4 regions of the Streptacidiphilus albus JL83 genome follow, and region 3 is predicted to be linked to each of the others. Evidence: riboswitches for the same ligand, from Rfam matches in the RefSeq annotation. Region 3 holds a riboswitch; each other region holds the start of a gene.
The links. A riboswitch is a leader RNA that binds a small molecule or an ion and turns the genes downstream of it on or off. The one in region 3 is predicted to bind cyclic di-AMP.
Positions count from the first base shown of each region.

Region 1: another riboswitch for cyclic di-AMP. It lies ahead of BS75_RS05330 (C40 family peptidase); the one in region 3 lies ahead of BS75_RS19670 (M23 family metallopeptidase).
Region 2: another riboswitch for cyclic di-AMP. It lies ahead of BS75_RS44435 (C40 family peptidase); the one in region 3 lies ahead of BS75_RS19670 (M23 family metallopeptidase).
Region 4: another riboswitch for cyclic di-AMP. It lies ahead of BS75_RS09340 (C40 family peptidase); the one in region 3 lies ahead of BS75_RS19670 (M23 family metallopeptidase).

Region 1 covers NZ_JQML01000001.1:1,223,913-1,227,816, forward strand. Annotated here, with positions in the region: gene BS75_RS05315 (cytochrome c oxidase assembly protein) at 1-101, shown strand, start outside; gene BS75_RS05320 (zinc-binding dehydrogenase) at 156-1,142, opposite strand; gene BS75_RS05325 (NUDIX domain-containing protein) at 1,296-1,790, opposite strand; cyclic di-AMP (ydaO/yuaA leader) riboswitch at 2,378-2,497, shown strand; gene BS75_RS05330 (C40 family peptidase) at 2,500-2,991, shown strand; gene BS75_RS05335 (Gfo/Idh/MocA family protein) at 2,996-3,904, opposite strand, start outside.
Region 2 covers NZ_JQML01000001.1:4,078,821-4,082,724, reverse strand. Annotated here, with positions in the region: gene BS75_RS17570 (MFS transporter) at 1-1,398, opposite strand, end outside; cyclic di-AMP (ydaO/yuaA leader) riboswitch at 1,619-1,772, shown strand; gene BS75_RS44435 (C40 family peptidase) at 1,757-2,809, shown strand; gene BS75_RS17560 (ABC transporter permease subunit) at 2,901-3,725, opposite strand; gene BS75_RS17555 (ATP-binding cassette domain-containing protein) at 3,722-3,904, opposite strand, start outside.
Region 3 covers NZ_JQML01000001.1:4,557,929-4,561,832, reverse strand. Annotated here, with positions in the region: gene BS75_RS19685 (undecaprenyl-diphosphate phosphatase) at 1-298, shown strand, start outside; gene BS75_RS46735 (thioredoxin family protein) at 447-1,094, shown strand; gene BS75_RS19675 (VOC family protein) at 1,160-1,582, shown strand; cyclic di-AMP (ydaO/yuaA leader) riboswitch at 1,739-1,892, shown strand; gene BS75_RS19670 (M23 family metallopeptidase) at 1,905-2,933, shown strand; partial or broken gene BS75_RS43435 (hypothetical protein) at 2,967-3,277, opposite strand; gene BS75_RS19660 (coiled-coil domain-containing protein) at 3,371-3,904, opposite strand, start outside.
Region 4 covers NZ_JQML01000001.1:2,155,049-2,158,952, reverse strand. Annotated here, with positions in the region: gene BS75_RS09350 (NYN domain-containing protein) at 1-930, shown strand, start outside; gene BS75_RS09345 (C40 family peptidase) at 1,183-2,181, shown strand; cyclic di-AMP (ydaO/yuaA leader) riboswitch at 2,499-2,651, shown strand; gene BS75_RS09340 (C40 family peptidase) at 2,662-3,753, shown strand.

The sequences.
Region 1 (3,904 bases), 3.3 Mb from region 3:
AGGACCGCACCGCGGACCGGGACGGCGACAAGGAGCTCAACGCCTACAACGACTACCTGGCCAACCTGCAGCGCCGTTCGGGAGCGCAGCAGCAGGGCTGAGCCCGGGTCACGCCCCGGGTAACGCCCCGGCCCGCACCCCCGGCCGAGGCGGCGTCAGGGCACCAGCAGGGTCTTGCCGACGGTCTCCCTGGCCTCGATGGCGCGGTGCGCCTCGGCCGCCGCGGCCAGCGGGAAGCGTCGGCCGACGAAGGGGCGCAGCCGTCCCTCGGCGGCGGCGGTCAGCGCCACCACGGTCTGCCGGCGCAGTTCCGCCGGCCCCCTGGAGCCGACCGCCGGGCCGAAGTAGGAGACCAGCGTGACCTGCCTGGCCGCCGCCTCCGCCGGGTCGATCGGCGCGAAGCCCCCGCTGGAGAAGCCGAAGGCGACGAAGCGTCCACCGGGGGCCAGCAGTTCGAAGGAGGTCCGGCTGATCTCCCCGCCGACCCCGGCCAGGGCCACGGTGACCCCCTCGGGCGCGGCGGCGCGGACCTCCTCGGCCCAGCCGGGCCGGGTGTAGTCGACGGCGGCGTCCGCGCCGAAGCCGCGCACCAGCTCCAGCTTGGCCTCGCCGCCGGCCAGCCCGATGATCCGCGCGGCCCCGGCGGCCCGGGCGAGCTGGACCGCCAGCGGCCCGACGGCCCCGGCGGCGGACTCGACCAGCACGGTGTCGCCGGGGCCGACGGCGGCCGTCTCGACCAGCGCCACGGCGGTGCGGCCGGTGCCGAGCAGCGACACCGCCTCGCCGGTGTCCAGGCCGTCCGGCAGCAGGTGGGCGTCGGCGGCGGCGAGCAGCGCGCGGTCGGCGTAGCCGCCGCCGGCCGGAACCTGTCCGGCGACCCGGCGGCCGAGCAGCGCCGGGTCGGCTCCCGGGCCGACCCCGAGCACGGTGCCGCCGACCTCGCGGCCGGGCGCCCAGGGCAGGGCGGCGGGGGCGAGCGGCGTCCCGGCCATCCGCCCGGCGCGGATCCGGGTCTCGATGAACTGGATGCCTGCGGCCTCCACCGCGAGCAGCAGCTGCCCCGGCCCGGGCACCGGATCGGGGTGCTGCTCCAGCACCAACTCCTCCGGGCTGCCGTACTGGTGGAGTCGGATGGCGCGCATGGGCGGGTCCCTTCGGCGGTGGCGGGTCGTGCTCCACCGACGCTAGGCCCGGCGGGCCCGGCCCGGCCTCGGGCGGCGGGCCGAGGCCGGGTCGGCCGTTGGCCGTGGGCCGTTGGCCCCGCGGCCGTGGGCCGTTGGTCCCGCGGCCGTCCGTCAGGGCGGGTTGGGCACGTAGCCGAGGTCGCGCGGGCGGGCCGGCGGGCCCTCGCGGCGCAGCTCGGCGAGGAGTTCGACCAGCCGCGGCGGCCAGAGCAGGTCCGGGCAGTCGGCCAGTTCCGCCGGGGTCCACCAGCGGCAGGTCATGATGCCGTCGTGGGCGAAGGACTCGGTGAGGTCGCCGACCGGGTCGCGGCGCGGCCCGGAGCCGAGGAAGATCACCTCGCGCTGCCGGGTGGGCACGCCGCGACGGGTGTAGTCGTGCTCCCAGATCCAGAGCGCCGGCCCCGGCACCACATCGGTCCAGCCGGTCTCCTCGACCGTCTCCCGCAGCGCCCCGGCGAGTTCGTCCTCGCCCTCGTTCAGGCCGCCGCCCGGCAGCACCCAGTGCAGGCCGACCTCGGGGTCGTCGTGGAGTTGCAGGAACACGGCGCCCTCGGGGTCCAGGACCAGGATCCTCGCGGCGCGGCGCGGTACTCGCTCGATGGTCATGGCGCGAGCCTACGGGCGGGGCGCGGCGGGTCGGCGGCTTTGCGGCGACCCGCCGGGTCGGTGCGCGCCCGACGGCGCGCGGGGGCGCTCGACGGAGCGGCGGGTATGTGGCGCGAATTCATGCACGCCGGGTCGGGCGCCTGCGGCGCGGGCTTATGCGCGGTCGCCCGACGGCGGAGCGCAGCCGGAATTACACCGTCCGGGGGGCGCCGCCGGGCCAATTCCGAACCTCACACATTCGAGTGACCCGGCACCGGGGAGGATTTCCCTCCGCTTTTTCGTTTTTCCAGACAACTATGCAGGTCAGAGTCGTGAAGCTGGCCAGAATTCGCCTTCTTCAGACTTGTTGGAAAATCCATACACCCGATCATTCAGCAGAGCCGGTTTCACTCTTTCGGCGGCCCGGAAACCAGGGGTGACAAGAATCACAGAATCCCGGTGAAGCGTGAAGATTGCCTAAAAGCATGTCAATACTGTCGGCCGAGCCACAAAGTCCTCGCCACCCCGGCGGGGCGGCCCGACCGGACGCCGAGTCTCGCCACCGGTCGGGCGCCAGGTGCGCACACACCTGACAGGCGAGAGCGGGAGACCCAGGTACGCCGGGACGGTGTGAACCGTCCCTAGGGGTGAAGCCACTGCGGTGGCCGGGCAGCTTTCGGATCCCGAACCCGACAGGGAACCTTTCGTAGGCGGTTCCGGAAGGATCCGCATGACTGCCTCCGAGCACGCCCATGCCCCGAACCGGTCCACCCGCGGCCCAGGCCGCTGGCGGGCGGCGGCCACGGCCGCACTGACCCTGGCCGCCGTGGCCGGGAGCACCCTGCTCGCGGCCGCCCCGGCCGACGCCGCCACCATCGAGCTCAGAGCCCTCACCATCGCCGCGTCGAAGCACGGCGACCCCTACATCTACGGCGCCCAGGGCCCGAACGCCTTCGACTGCTCCGGCCTGACGTACTACTCCTTCAAGCACGCCGGCCGGCGGCTGCCGCGCACCGCCCAGGCCCAGTACGACAGCGTCGAACACATCTCCCGGCGCAGTCTGCGCCCCGGCGACCTGGTCTTCTTCCACGACGGCGACTACGTCTACCACGTCGGGATCTACGCCGGGAACAACCGGATCTGGCACTCGCCGCACCCCGGCGCCTACGTCAGGCTGGAGCGGATCTGGACCAGCGAGGTCTGGTACGGCCGGATCAGATGACCCGTCACTCCCCCGGGTAGCGCACCCCGGTCCGGGCCCTGGCCGCGTCCAGGGTCGCCATCACCTCCAGGGTGCTTCGCCACGGCACCAGCGGACTCTCCGTCAGCCCCGCGCGCAGGCAGCGCATGGCCTCCTGCGCCTCGTGGGCGTAGCCGAGGCCGGTGCGGGGCACGGAGAGCACCTCCGGCGCCGCCCCGTCCTCGGAGCCCCGGTACAGGTGCAGCTCCTCGGCACAGAAGAACGGCGCGGGCAGCTCGATCCGGCCCAGGTCGCCGGAGACCACCGCTCGGACCGGCGTGCCGGAGACGATGCCGCAGCTCAGCGTGGCCACCGCGCCGGAGGCGTAGCCGAGCAGCAGGCCGGTGTTGGCGTCCACGCCCTCGGGGGTGAGCGCCGACCAGGCCTCGACCCGGTCCGGGGCGCCGAGCAGCAGCTGGGCGAAGGAGACCGGATAGACGCCCAGGTCGAGCAGGGCGCCGCCGCCGAGCGCGGGGTCGCGCAGCCGGTGGCTCGGCTCGAACGGACCGGGCAGGCCGAAGTCGGCCTGGACGGTGCGCACCTCGCCGATCGCGCCCCCGGCGACCAGCTCCAGCATCCGGCGGACGGCCGGGATGCAGTACATCCACATGGCCTCCATCAGGAAGGTCCCGCGCTCGGCGGCGAGGTCGATCAGGGCGCGGGCGTCCGCGCCGTTCAGGGTGAACGGCTTCTCGCAGAGCACGGCCCGGCCGGCCTCCAGGCAGAGCCGGGCGGCCTCGTAGTGGGCGTGGTGCGGGGTGGCGACGTAGACGATGTCGACCCCCCGGTCCGCCGCCAGTCCGGCCCAGCTGCCGTGGGCGCGGGGGATGCCGAAGCGGTCGGCGAAGGCGCGGGCGGAGGACTCGCTCCGGGAGCCGACGGCGACCAGTTCGGC
Region 2 (3,904 bases), 480 kb from region 3:
CCACCAGTAGGCGGTCGAGTAACTGTGCAGCTGCGCCTGGGCGGTGTTGGCCGAGGTGTGCGCCCGGCCGACCAGGTAGGCGGTGGCGGCGCTGGTGGCCAGGGTGTTCAGCAGCGAGGTGCCGATCGAACCGCCCACCTGCTGACTGGTGTTGACGGTGGCCGAGGCGACGCCCGCGTCGTGCGGCTCGACCCCGGCCGTGGCCAGCGACATCGCCGGGGCGAAGATCAGGCCGAGGCCGAGGCCGAGCACCAGCAGCGGCGGCATCACGTCGGCGGCGTAGGTGCTGTTCAGGTCGAGCCTGGTGAGCCAGGCCATCGCGCAGGCGCCGAGCAGCATGCCGACCGGCACGATCGGCTTGGCGCCCAGCCTGGGCACCAGCTTGTTGGTGGCGGTGACCGAGGTGACGATCATCACGGCGACCATCGGCAGGAAGGCCAGTCCGGTCTTGACCGGCGAGTAGAGCAGCGACTGCTGCAGGTAGTAGGTCAGAAACAGGAAGACCCCGAACATCCCGGCGCCGGCCAGGAACATCGCCAGGAAGGACGCGCCCCGGTTCCGGTCGAGCACCACCCGCAACGGCAGCAGCGGATGCGGCGTGCGCGTCTGCCACCAGGCGAAGACGGCGAGCAGCAGCACCCCGGCGGCCAGGAAGCCCCAGGTGCCGACGGAGCTCCAGGAGTGGGTCTCGGCGTTGGAGAAGCCGTAGACCAGCCCGAACAGGCCCAGTGAGACCACGACCGTGCCGGGGATGTCCAGCTTGGGCGGGTCGGCCGGCCGGCCGGCGTGCAGCAGCCGGACCGCGCCGATGATGGCGAGCACGGCCAGCAGCAGGTTGACGTACAGGCACCAGCGCCAGTCCAGGTACTCGGTGAGCAGCCCGCCGAGCAGCAGGCCGACGGCGCCGCCGGTGCCGGCGATGGCGCCGTAGATGCCGAACGCCTTGGCGCGCTCTGCGGAGTCGGTGAAGGTCGTCGTCAGCAGGGAGAGTGCGGCGGGCGCCAGCAGCGCGCCGAAGGCCCCCTGCAGGGCGCGGGCGATGACCAGCACCTCGAAGCTGGGCGCGGCCCCGCCGATGGCGGAGGCGACGGAGAAGCCCGCCAGTCCGATCAGGAAGACCCGCTTGCGGCCCACCAGGTCGGCGATCCGCCCGCCGAGCAGCAGCAGGCTGCCGAAGGCGAGGGCGTAGGCGGTGACGATCCACTGGCGGTTGCCGTTGCTGAAGCCGAGGTCCTTCTGCGCGGACGGCAGGGCGATGTTCACGATGGTTGCGTCGAGCACCACCATCAGCTGGGCCAGGCCGATCACGGCCAGCACCCACCAGCGGTGGTTCTCGCCCCGGCCGTCGGGGGCGAGGCTCTTGGACGTTGTCCCGGGGTCTGCTGCCGTACCTGTCATGGTCGGTGGCTCCCATCCCTTTATATATGGACAACAACGACATTAGGTCTGCCTTGTCACGGCAGCATCTGGGCAGCCGAAGCCCTTTTTATTCCGGTTTGTATGTGAGTAGGCTCACACCGAGTTGTAGTTTCAAGCACAATCTGCCTAGCGTTCGGTCCGTTCGCACTTATGCGGAACCAACGCCTCCGGAACGCCGAGTCCTGCCGCCGGAGGCTGTGGCACATCGGCACCGCACCACGGCAGGGGCGGGGGAACCAGGTAAGTCGCCGCGATCTCACAGTCGCGGCTTGGGGTGAAGCCGTGCTCAGCACGGCCGGGCAACTCCAGCCCGAATCCGACAGCTCACCTCGCAGGCGTGGGAGAGGACCGCTTCAACATGCTGCCTTCGAGCACCCATGAGACCAACGGCCGTACCGGTTCCACCGCCGGCACCGGTCGCCACCGGGCCGTCAAGGCCCGGCGCACCACCAAGCAGCGCCTCTTCGCCGGTGTCGGCCTCGCCGGCATCGTCAGCCTCGCCGTTCCGATGATCACCGCCAACACCGCCTCCGCCACGGCCCCGGCCGCCGCTCCTGCCTCCGCCCCGGCGACCGCCCCGGCCGCCGTCGCCGCCCCCACCTCGGCGAGCGGCACCCGGGCCGCCGACACCACCACCGCCTCGTACTACACCGTGCTCGCGGGCGACTGGCTCTCCACCATCGCCGCCGACCACGACGTCAACGGTGGCTGGCAGCGGCTCTACGCCCTCAACCGCTCGGTCCTCACCCAGGGTCCGGACCTGATCTACCCGGGCGAGCGCCTGGCCCTGTCCGGCCGCACCGCCGCGACCGGCGCCACCACCTCCTCCGACACGGTCTCCGGCAGCGCGAACCTGGACAGCTCCAACTCCGGCTCCGGCTCCAGCTACAGCGCCGGCAGCTCCAACTGGTCCGCCTCGGACAGCTCCTCCAGCTCCTCGTCCGACAGCACCACCAGCAGCACCAGTGCCCCGGCCGCCACCACGACCACGACCAGCACGAGCAGCAGCAGCTCCTCGACCGCGAGCAGCAGCGGCATGGCCGCGGCCATCGCCTTCGCCCAGGCGCAGGTCGGCGACGCCTACGTCTACGGCGGCACCGGCCCGAACACCTGGGACTGCTCGGGCCTGACCCAGGCCGCGCTGGCCCAGGCCGGCATCAGCATCCCGCGCACCAGCGAGGATCAGGCCGCCGCCGCGACCCCGGTCTCGATGAACGCCCTCCAGCCCGGTGACCTGCTGTTCTGGTCCACCGACGGCACCGCCGCCAACGCGTACCACGTCGCCATCTACATCGGCAACGGCTCCTACGTCGAGGCCGCCAACCCGAGCGCCGGTGTCAAGATCGACACCATCAGCGACTACGCCCCGACCTTCGCGGGCCGTTTCTGACGCTCGGACAGCACCGAACAGCGCTGCGCCCCCGGACGAAGGTCCGGGGGCGCAGCGCTGTGGTGTTCCGGCAGAGGAACGGTGGGACGGGTCAGGCGTCGCGGCGCTTCAGCAGCAGGCCGGCGACCGCCAGCAGGGCCACCGCGTAGCCGGCGAAGAGGGCGAACCCGCTCCAGGGGGACATCATCGTCGGGTCCGGCACCACCGAGAGCATCGCGCTACCGGCGTTGCTGGGAAGGTAGGGAACGATGTGGGGGGCCCAGCTCGAAGGCAGCAGGTGCGCGAGGATCGGCACCACCCAGAGGATGCCGACCAGCACGGCGATGGCACCCGCCGCATTGCGGATCAGCGCGCCGAGGCCGATGCCGAGCAGGCCCACGAACGTGAGGTAGAGCCCGGTTCCGAAGACCACCCGCGCCACACCGGGATCGGTGAGGGTCACGGCCCGGTCGTAGTGGGACAGGATCGCCTGGCCGCCGTAGAACGCGCCGAGGCAGGCGATCGTCATCACGACCAGCACGACCACGGCGTAGACGATCGCCTTGGCCCACAGCACCGGCAGCCGCTTGGGCACGGCGGAGAGGCTGGCACGGATCATCCCGGTGCTGTACTCGCCACTGACGATCAGCACGCCGAGCACGCCGACGGCCAACTGGGCCAGGATGTACAGGCCCAGGCTGAGCTCCGCGCCGTTGACGGCGTCGCCGTGGCCGCCGCCGTGGCTGGCGTTCGCCCAAGTGATCAGCGGGTTCAGGCCGACCATGATGAGGACGGCCACCAGCAGAGTGATCGGGGTGGAGCGCAGGGTGCGTAGTTTGATCCACTCGGAGTTGATCACTCGCGCCTGGGTCACCTTGCCCTGCCCCTTGGCGAACGAGGCCTTCACGGTCGCGTCGGGCGCGGTGGCGGTGCTCATGACGTGCTCCTTCCGGTGCCGACCGGCGCGCCGCCGTGGGCGGCGACGGTGGTGCTGGCGTGGTACTCGACGGCGTCCCGGGTGAGTTCCATGAACGCCTCCTCCAGGGAGGCCTGCTGCGGCGCGAGCTCGAACAGGGTGACGCCGTTCTCGGCGGCGACGGTGCCGATCCGGTCGCT
Region 3 (3,904 bases):
CACCATGAGCACCGGCATCTTCAAGGGCCTGCGCCACGAGGACTCCGCCCGTTTCGCCTTCCTGCTGGCCACCCCGGTGATCGGGGCGGCCGCGCTGCTCAAGGTGCCCTCGCTGCTCGGCTCGGCCGGGGACGGCATCCGCGGCCAGGTGCTGGCCGGCTCGGTCGCCGCCTTCGTGGCCGGCTACGTCGCGGTGCGCTTCCTGACGAAGTACTTCGAGACCCGGACGCTCACCCCGTTCGCGATCTACTGCACCCTGGCCGGCCTCGGCAGCATCGCCTACCTCTCGCTGACCTGAACCGGCTCGCACCGGTGCGCCCCTGGCTCACCCGCACGGGTGATTGCCGCGCGGCGGCTGGACGGTCGGCCCCGCCCCGCCCGGCGGGCCTGCTCGAATGGGTCCGAGGGGCGGTCCTCGCCCCGACCCGGACGAGGGAGGGCCCGCCGTGACCGGCCGCGGACTGCTCGGGACGCTGGCGCTCGCCCTGGCCGGCTCGCTGGCGGCCTCGGCGCTGGCCGGCTGCACCACCGTGGCCGGCACCGGACGCCCCCGGCCCGGCTCCGGCCCGGCCGCGTCCCGCTCCTCCTCCTCGGACGGCAGCGCCGACGACGCGCACCGGGCGGGCGGGCCCGGCTACCTCGGCGTCGCCCGGCCGTTCCCGCCGCTGCCCACGGTCACCCCCGCGCCGGTGCCCGACAGCTACAACCCGGCGGCGGACGCCCCGGCGGCCGTCGCCTCGGCCCTCGCGGCGGCGAAGGCGGACGGCCGGCCGGTGCTGCTGGACTTCGGCTCCGCCTGGTGCGAGGACTGCCAGGCGCTGTCCGCGCTGCTGGAGAACGTCGGCGTGCACCAGGTGCTGTCCCGCAACTACCACCTGGTCACCGTGGACGTCGGGCACTTCGACCGGAACACCGACCTGGCCGGGCGCTACCTCCGGCTCAGCGCCGTCGGCATCCCGGCGCTGGTCGAACTCGGCCCGGACGGCCGGGTGCTCAACTCCGGCACCGGCGGCGTGTACGCCGACGCCCGCGACCTCAGCGCCGACGCCCTGGCCGGCACCCTGGTGAACTGGCTCTACACGACCGGGGGCTGACGGATTTCGGCCTCCCACGTGCACGGACCTCCCGCAGCGGGGCGCTCCGGGGCTAGCGTGGCCCTGTGGCGACGAGTGCGGAGACCGACACGGACAGCGGAACAGGTGCGGACACGTATCCGGGGCCGGTCGTGGGCCTCGGCATAGGGCGGCTGGACGAGATCGTGGTCGACTGCGCGGACCCCGCGCGGCTGGTGCGGTTCTGGGCGGCGCTGCTCGGCGGGAGCCCGGTGGACCGGGCCGGCGACTGGTCCTACGTGGACCCGCCGGGAGGACAGCCCCGACTCGCCTTCCAGGCCGTGCCGGAGGGAAAGCCGGGCCGGAAGAACCGGCTGCACCTGGACATCGACGTGGCCGACATCGCGCTGGTGCGCGCGGCCCTGCTCCGGATCGGGGCGGTGGCTGTGGGCGAGGTCCAGCGGGACGCGGAGGGCGCGTTCCAGGTGATGCTCGATCCGGAGGGGAACGAGTTCTGCCTGGTCCGCTGAGTCCGGACCGGACGAACCCGGACGCCTCGAATACGGACAAAGGCCGCAGACGGTGCGTCAAGTCCCAGCTGGCTCCCCGAACCACTTGGAATCAACCGCCTCTAGGATTAACGTTTGATAACGCAGCACGAAGTTCTGCTGTTCGACGAACGGCGTCGTGCGCTGTCGCCTAATCCTGCTGGCCGTCACTTCCCGTGACGGCCGGGAGCCGGGGAACCACGTATCTGGGGTGAATCGGCCGTTCGCGGCCGTAGGGGACCTTCCTCTCCGAACCCGTCAGCTAACCCGGTCGGCGTGAGGGAAGGAAAGGAGTACGCCGGCCGTGGCGTCGTACCAGTCCGCTTGGGCACCTGTACAGACCGAGGTGCCGCAGCGCCCCGCCGGGATCGCTTCCGGCACCGTCCTCGGACTCGCGGCCATGGCCGCCGTCGGCGCGACCGGGGCGATCGGCCTCGCGGCCCCCGCCAGAGCGGCGACCGTCAGCGACACGCTGACGCTGAGCAACAAGGGCACGGTGAGCGTGGCCGACCACAGCAACGACGCGCTGCCCGCCGGGGCCACCGCCGTCGGCAGCCGACTGCTCGACCCGGGCACGGCCCTGGCCGAGCGGATCCGGACCCAGTCCGCGCAGCAGCGCGCCGACGCGGACGACGCGGCCCGTCGTCAGGCCGCCGCCGCAGCGGCGGCGAAGGCCGAGGCCACGGCCAAGGCCGAGGCCGAGGAACGGGCGCAGGCAGCGGCCCGGGCCGAGGCCGCGGCGCAGGCGGAGGCGGAGAGCCGGGCGGCACAGCTGGCCGCGGAGCAGGCCGTCCAGCACGAGCAGGCGCTCCGGGCCGAGGCCCTGGCCCAGGAGAACGCCCAGGCGGCGGCCCGGGCAGCAGCGCAGGCGGAGGCCCGGGCGGCGGAGCAGGCGCGCGATGCCGAGGCGGAGCAGGCGCGGAGCGCCCAGGACCTCGGTGAGCTGGTCGTCCCGGTGCCGGGCGCGGTGCCCGGGGCCGGCTTCGGACAGTCCGGTTCCTACTGGTCGCACCTCCACACCGGTCTGGACCTCGCCGCCGCCACCGGCACCCCGGTCGTGGCCGTGGGCCGGGGCACGGTCACCTCGGCCGGCTGGGCCGGGGCCTACGGCTACCGGATCGTGGAGACCCTGCCCGACGGCACCGAGATCTGGTACTGCCAGCTCTCCTCGATCGGCGTCGGCGGCGGCGAGGTGACGGCCGGTCAGCCGATCGGCCGGGTCGGCGCGACCGGCAACGTCAGCGGCCCGCACCTGCACCTGGAGGTCCGCCCCGGCGGTGGCGAGCCGGTCGACCCGTCCGTCTGGCTGGCCGAGCACGGCCTCGGTATCTGACCCGGCCGCTGCTGCTCCCCGAAGGGCCCCGGCTCAGCGGGGAGCGACCCGGCGGTCCGCCACCGCCCAGGACGCCACGGCCACGCCGCTCGCGACGGTGAGCACCGACGGCCAGGCGCCGAGCTTCTTGGCCAGCGGGTGCGAGCCGGCGAACGCGGCGACATAGAGCCCCGCGAGTGCGGCCGTCGCGGCCGGACCGGCGGCCCGCTGCCACTGCACCGCCGCGACCGTCCCGGCGGCGAGCAGTGCCGCGCCGCCGAGCTCGCGCTTCTTCGTCGCCGGGCCAGGCCGAAGCCGCCGATCAGCCCGCTCGCGGCGACCAGGGACGAGGGAATGCGTGCCATCGTTGTTCGACCTCCGGGGACGGGTGGGGCGTGCGGGCTCCGGACCCGGTGGTCCGGATCCGCTCCCAGCACCCTAACCCGGCCGGCGGACGGTCAGTTGGTGCGGGTGTTGTGCAGGTGCAGGCCCATGTAGCCGATGTAGATCAGGCCCGTCCCCGAGCAGTCGTCGTGGTAGTGCAGCCGGGGAGCGGTACCGCCGCCGCCTATCCGGAGGTGGGCGCCCATGAAGACCTCGCCGGCCGGATTGACCTCGACCGGGACCGGCAGCTCCCGCTCGCTCTTCCACTTGCCGTGCGAGCGGACGGTGCGCGACTCGTCCCGGATCACCTTGCGCGGGGGGAAGGGGTGGCAGTCGGCCGGGGTGTTCTCGCACCAGCGCCGGAAGTCCCCGCCGGAGGCGCCGCGTACCGCCGCCGCCGCGTAGTCCTGGAGCGCGAGCAGCGCGTCCCAGGCCATCCGGACCCAGGTCGGATGGTCGGTCTGGAGGTCCAGGTCGCGGCCGAGCCGGGCGTCTCCGGTGAACCGGAGCAGCGGGAACTCGCCTTCGAGCCGGTCCAGCAGCTCGGCGAACGAGGCCGGGTCGTGCTGCTGGTCGCGCTCGAACCGGTCGTGCTCCGGCAGGTCCGA
Region 4 (3,904 bases), 2.4 Mb from region 3:
GGCGCCGCCGCCGAGTCCGCCCGGCTGATCGAGAAGCTGCAGGCGGAGCTGTCGGCGCTGCGGGAGACCACCCGGGCCGAGTCCGAGCGGAGCCGGATCGACCTGGAGGCCGCGAAGAAGGACGGCGACGCGCTCCGCCGCAAGCTGCGCAGCCTGGAGGCGGACACCAAGCGGGCCGAGGCGGCCACCCGCAAGGTGACGGCCGAGCTGGACGCGCTGCGCTCCTCCGGGGCGACCGAGCGCGGCTCGGCCGACAGTGAGCTGCGCCGGCTGAAGCACCGGCTGGCCGAGTCGGAGGCGGCACTGGAGGCGGCCAAGCGGGCCTCCCGCGAGGGGCGCAGCGCCGAGGACATGCGGCTGCGGCTGCTGCTGGACGTGGTGCTGCAGGGGGCGCAGGGGCTCCAGCGGGAGCTGGGGCTGCCACCGCTCTCGGGCCGTCCGGCGGAGTCGGTGGAGGCGGTACGGCCGGTCACGGCCTCGCCGCACGACGTCGCCCGGCGCGCGCTGGACGCCGACGACCCGGCGCTGCTGGACCAGCTGCTCCAGCTGCCGCTGGTGCACCTGCTGGTCGACGGCTACAACGTGACCAAGACCGGCTACCCCTCGCTGCCGCTGGAGAAGCAGCGGGCGCGGCTGCTGAACGGCCTGTCGCTGCTGGCGACGCACAGCGGGGCCGAGGTGACCTGTGTCTTCGACGGCAAGGACCTGGACGCGCCGGTGCCGATGGCCCCGCCGCGCGGGGTGCGGGTGCTGTTCAGCCGCTCGGGGGAGACGGCGGACGAGCTGATCCGCCGACTGGTCAGGGCGGAGCCGGAGGGCCGCCCGGTGGTGGTCGTCTCCACCGACCGGGAGGTGGCGGACGGGGTGCGGAAGGCGGGCGCCCGGCCGGTGCCCTCGTCGATGCTGCTCAGGCGACTCGTACGCACCTGATAGGTCAATCCCGACATTTGACGTATATGCAGACTGTTTTCGCCCCGAGGGCGACAGATTGAGCCGGTCTCACTAGTCTCTGCTCTCGAACCTCTGTCCTGACGATCGCCCGGCCGGGTGACACGGGGGTTCCCGTCCTCGTCCTGGGCGCCGCATCGGGGGATGCGCCATGTCGCCGAGCGACGGTTGCCGGAAGGGAACCGAGCCTCCGTGGCCTCACACCGCCGCCCCAAGCAAGCCAGCCGTGCCCGCGTGACGGTCCTCACCGCGGCCGCGGCCACGGCCGTGGCGCTCTCGGCGCAGGCCGCGGCGCAGGCTGCACCGACGCTCACGCTGAGCCAGGCGAAGAGCGAGGTGGCGGCGGACCGCCAGGCGGCGGACGTGGCGACGCAGAAGTACGACGACGCGCAGAGCCAGCAGCAGGCGATCCAGCAGAAGGTGACGCTGCTGCAGAACGAGATAGCCGCCCAGCAGGCCTCGATCAACAAGGAGCTGTCGCAGCTCGGCGGCGAGGCCGCGGCCCAGTACCGGGACGGCGCGGTGGACCCCGCCGTCCAGCTGATGCTCTCCTCGGACCCGAGCGCCTACCTGAACCAGGCCTCGGCCCAGGGCGAGGTCGACTCCACCCAGGCCGCCCTGCTGTCCAATGTCACGGCGGCGGAGGCCATCCTGGCCCGGGAGAAGGCCGAGGCCACGGCCGAGCTCCAGCAGCAGCAGGCGCTGCTGTCCACCATGCAGTCCACCAAGGCCACCGCGCTGGGCAAGCTCAAGTCGGCGCAGGCGGTGCTGGACGCGCTCACCCCGGCCGAGCAGGACCAGGTCGGCGGGGGCGGCGGCTACGGCACCATCGCCCACAACGGCAGCACCATGTCGCCGAGCCAGGTCGACCTCTCCGGCATCTCCTCGGCCGCCGCCACGGCCATGCGGGCGGCGCTGAGCAAGGTCGGGGTCGCCCCCTACGTCTGGGCCGCGGCCGGCCCCGACTCCTTCGACTGCTCGGGCCTGGTGATGTGGTCCTACGCCCAGGCCGGCATCCAGCTCCCGCACTCCTCCTACGCGGACGAGTCGGTGGGCAGTGCGGTCTCGCTCTCCGACATCCAGGTCGGCGACATCGTGGTGCTGGAGAACGGCGCCCACGTCGGGATGTACGCCGGCAACGGGATGGTGGTGAACGCCCCCGAGTACGGCTACACCGTCTCCATCATGCCGATCAGCGACTTCGGCGGGATCGTCGCCATCCGCCGGGTCTGAACCCCTCCGTCGAGTCCGGGCGGCCGCTTCCCCCTCCGTCCCACAGTGTGACGTGCGCCACAGCGATTGTGACTGCTGTGGCGTTCCGTCCTTTTTGGTCCGGATGTCGTGGGCATACGGTCATACTCCGACTGCGTACCGTACGGGAGTCGGTACCCCTACGAGTCATCAAGAACTTCTTTCTTCCAATGATTTGAACGGATCACGGTTGGGTCACTAGTGTCGACTCCCGAACCACCGCTGAATCGACCGCCCACCTCGGGTGGCGGCGGGGTTCCCGCCGAGTCCGAGGCGTGGCAGGGGTGCGCAGGGCACCCGTCAGGGGAGTGCCGACAACTCGGAGCCGGGGAACCACTCGTTCCTCGGGGTGAATCGACGTCAGGCCGGTGTGGTTGCCGGTGAGGCGTTGTAGGGCGATCTTCCAGCCCGAACCCGTCAGCTCACCCGGTAGGCGGATCGAGGAAGAAGGAGCTCGCCTTCGTGGCGTCCCATCGTCGTCCCAAAGCGCCCAGCCGTACCCGGGCCGTGGTCCTCACGGCCGCCGCCGCCACCGCAGTGGCGATCTCCGCGCAGTCGGCAGCGCAGGCGGCGCCCAAGCTGACCCTGGACCAGGCCCGGAGCGAGGTGGCGGCGGACCGGCAGGCGGCCACCACCCAGGGCGAGCAGTACAACCAGGCCCAGGGCGAGCAGCAGGCGATCCAGCAGAAGGTCTCGCAGCTGCAGAACGAGATAGCGCGCCAGCAGGCCGCGGTCAACGCGCAGTTGGCGCAGTTGGGCGCCCAGGCGGCGGCCCAGTACCGCGACGGCGCGTTCGACCCCTCCATGCAGCTGATGCTCTCGTCGGACCCGACGGACTACCTGGACCAGGCGTCCACCCAGGGCGAGCTCGACGCCACCCAGGCCAACCTGCTGGGCAGCGTCAAGGCGCAGCAGACCGTCCTGGCCCGGGAGAAGGCCGAGGCCACGGCCGAGCTCAAGCAGCAGCAGGCGCTGCTCGCGCAGATGCAGAAGGCGAAGTCCAGCGCCCTGGCGAAGCTCGCGGCGGCGCAGAGCGTGCTCGACTCGCTCACCGCGGCCGAGCGGGCCCAGGTCGCGGCGAGCGCCGGCGTGGGCGGCGGCGGCACCAAGGCCGGTGGCGGCACGACGGCCGGTGGCGGCACGAGTGCCGGCGGCAACGGCGGCAGCGGCTCCGTGGGCGGCATCAGCCTGGACGGCATCTCCAGCGCGGCGGCGACCGCGATGCGGGCGGCCATGAGCAAGGTCGGCAACGCGCCGTACGCGTGGCAGGGCTCCGGCCCGAACGAGTTCGACTGCTCGGGCCTGGTGATGTGGGCCTACGCCCAGGCCGGGATCACGCTGCCGCACTACTCCTACTCCGACGAGACCGAGGGCAGCCCGGTCGCCTCGCTGGCCGACGCCAAGGTGGGCGACATCATCGTGCTGGAGAGCGGCGCCCACGTCGGCCTCTACGCCGGCAACGGCATGCTGCTCAACGCCCCGGAGTACGGCTACGACGTGTCGGTCCAGCCGATCAGCTGGTTCGGCCAGATCGTCGCGATCCGCCGGTTCTGAGGGATCTGACGAACCGTTCCACCAGTGGCTCCGCCCCGGGCTCCCCGCCCGGGGCGGAGCCACTGTCGTCCCGTCATGTGACAGATGGCACACAGATAACGACAGTCATGGTGATCTGACCGTTTTGGCCGTCATGTCGTCGGCGTTCGGT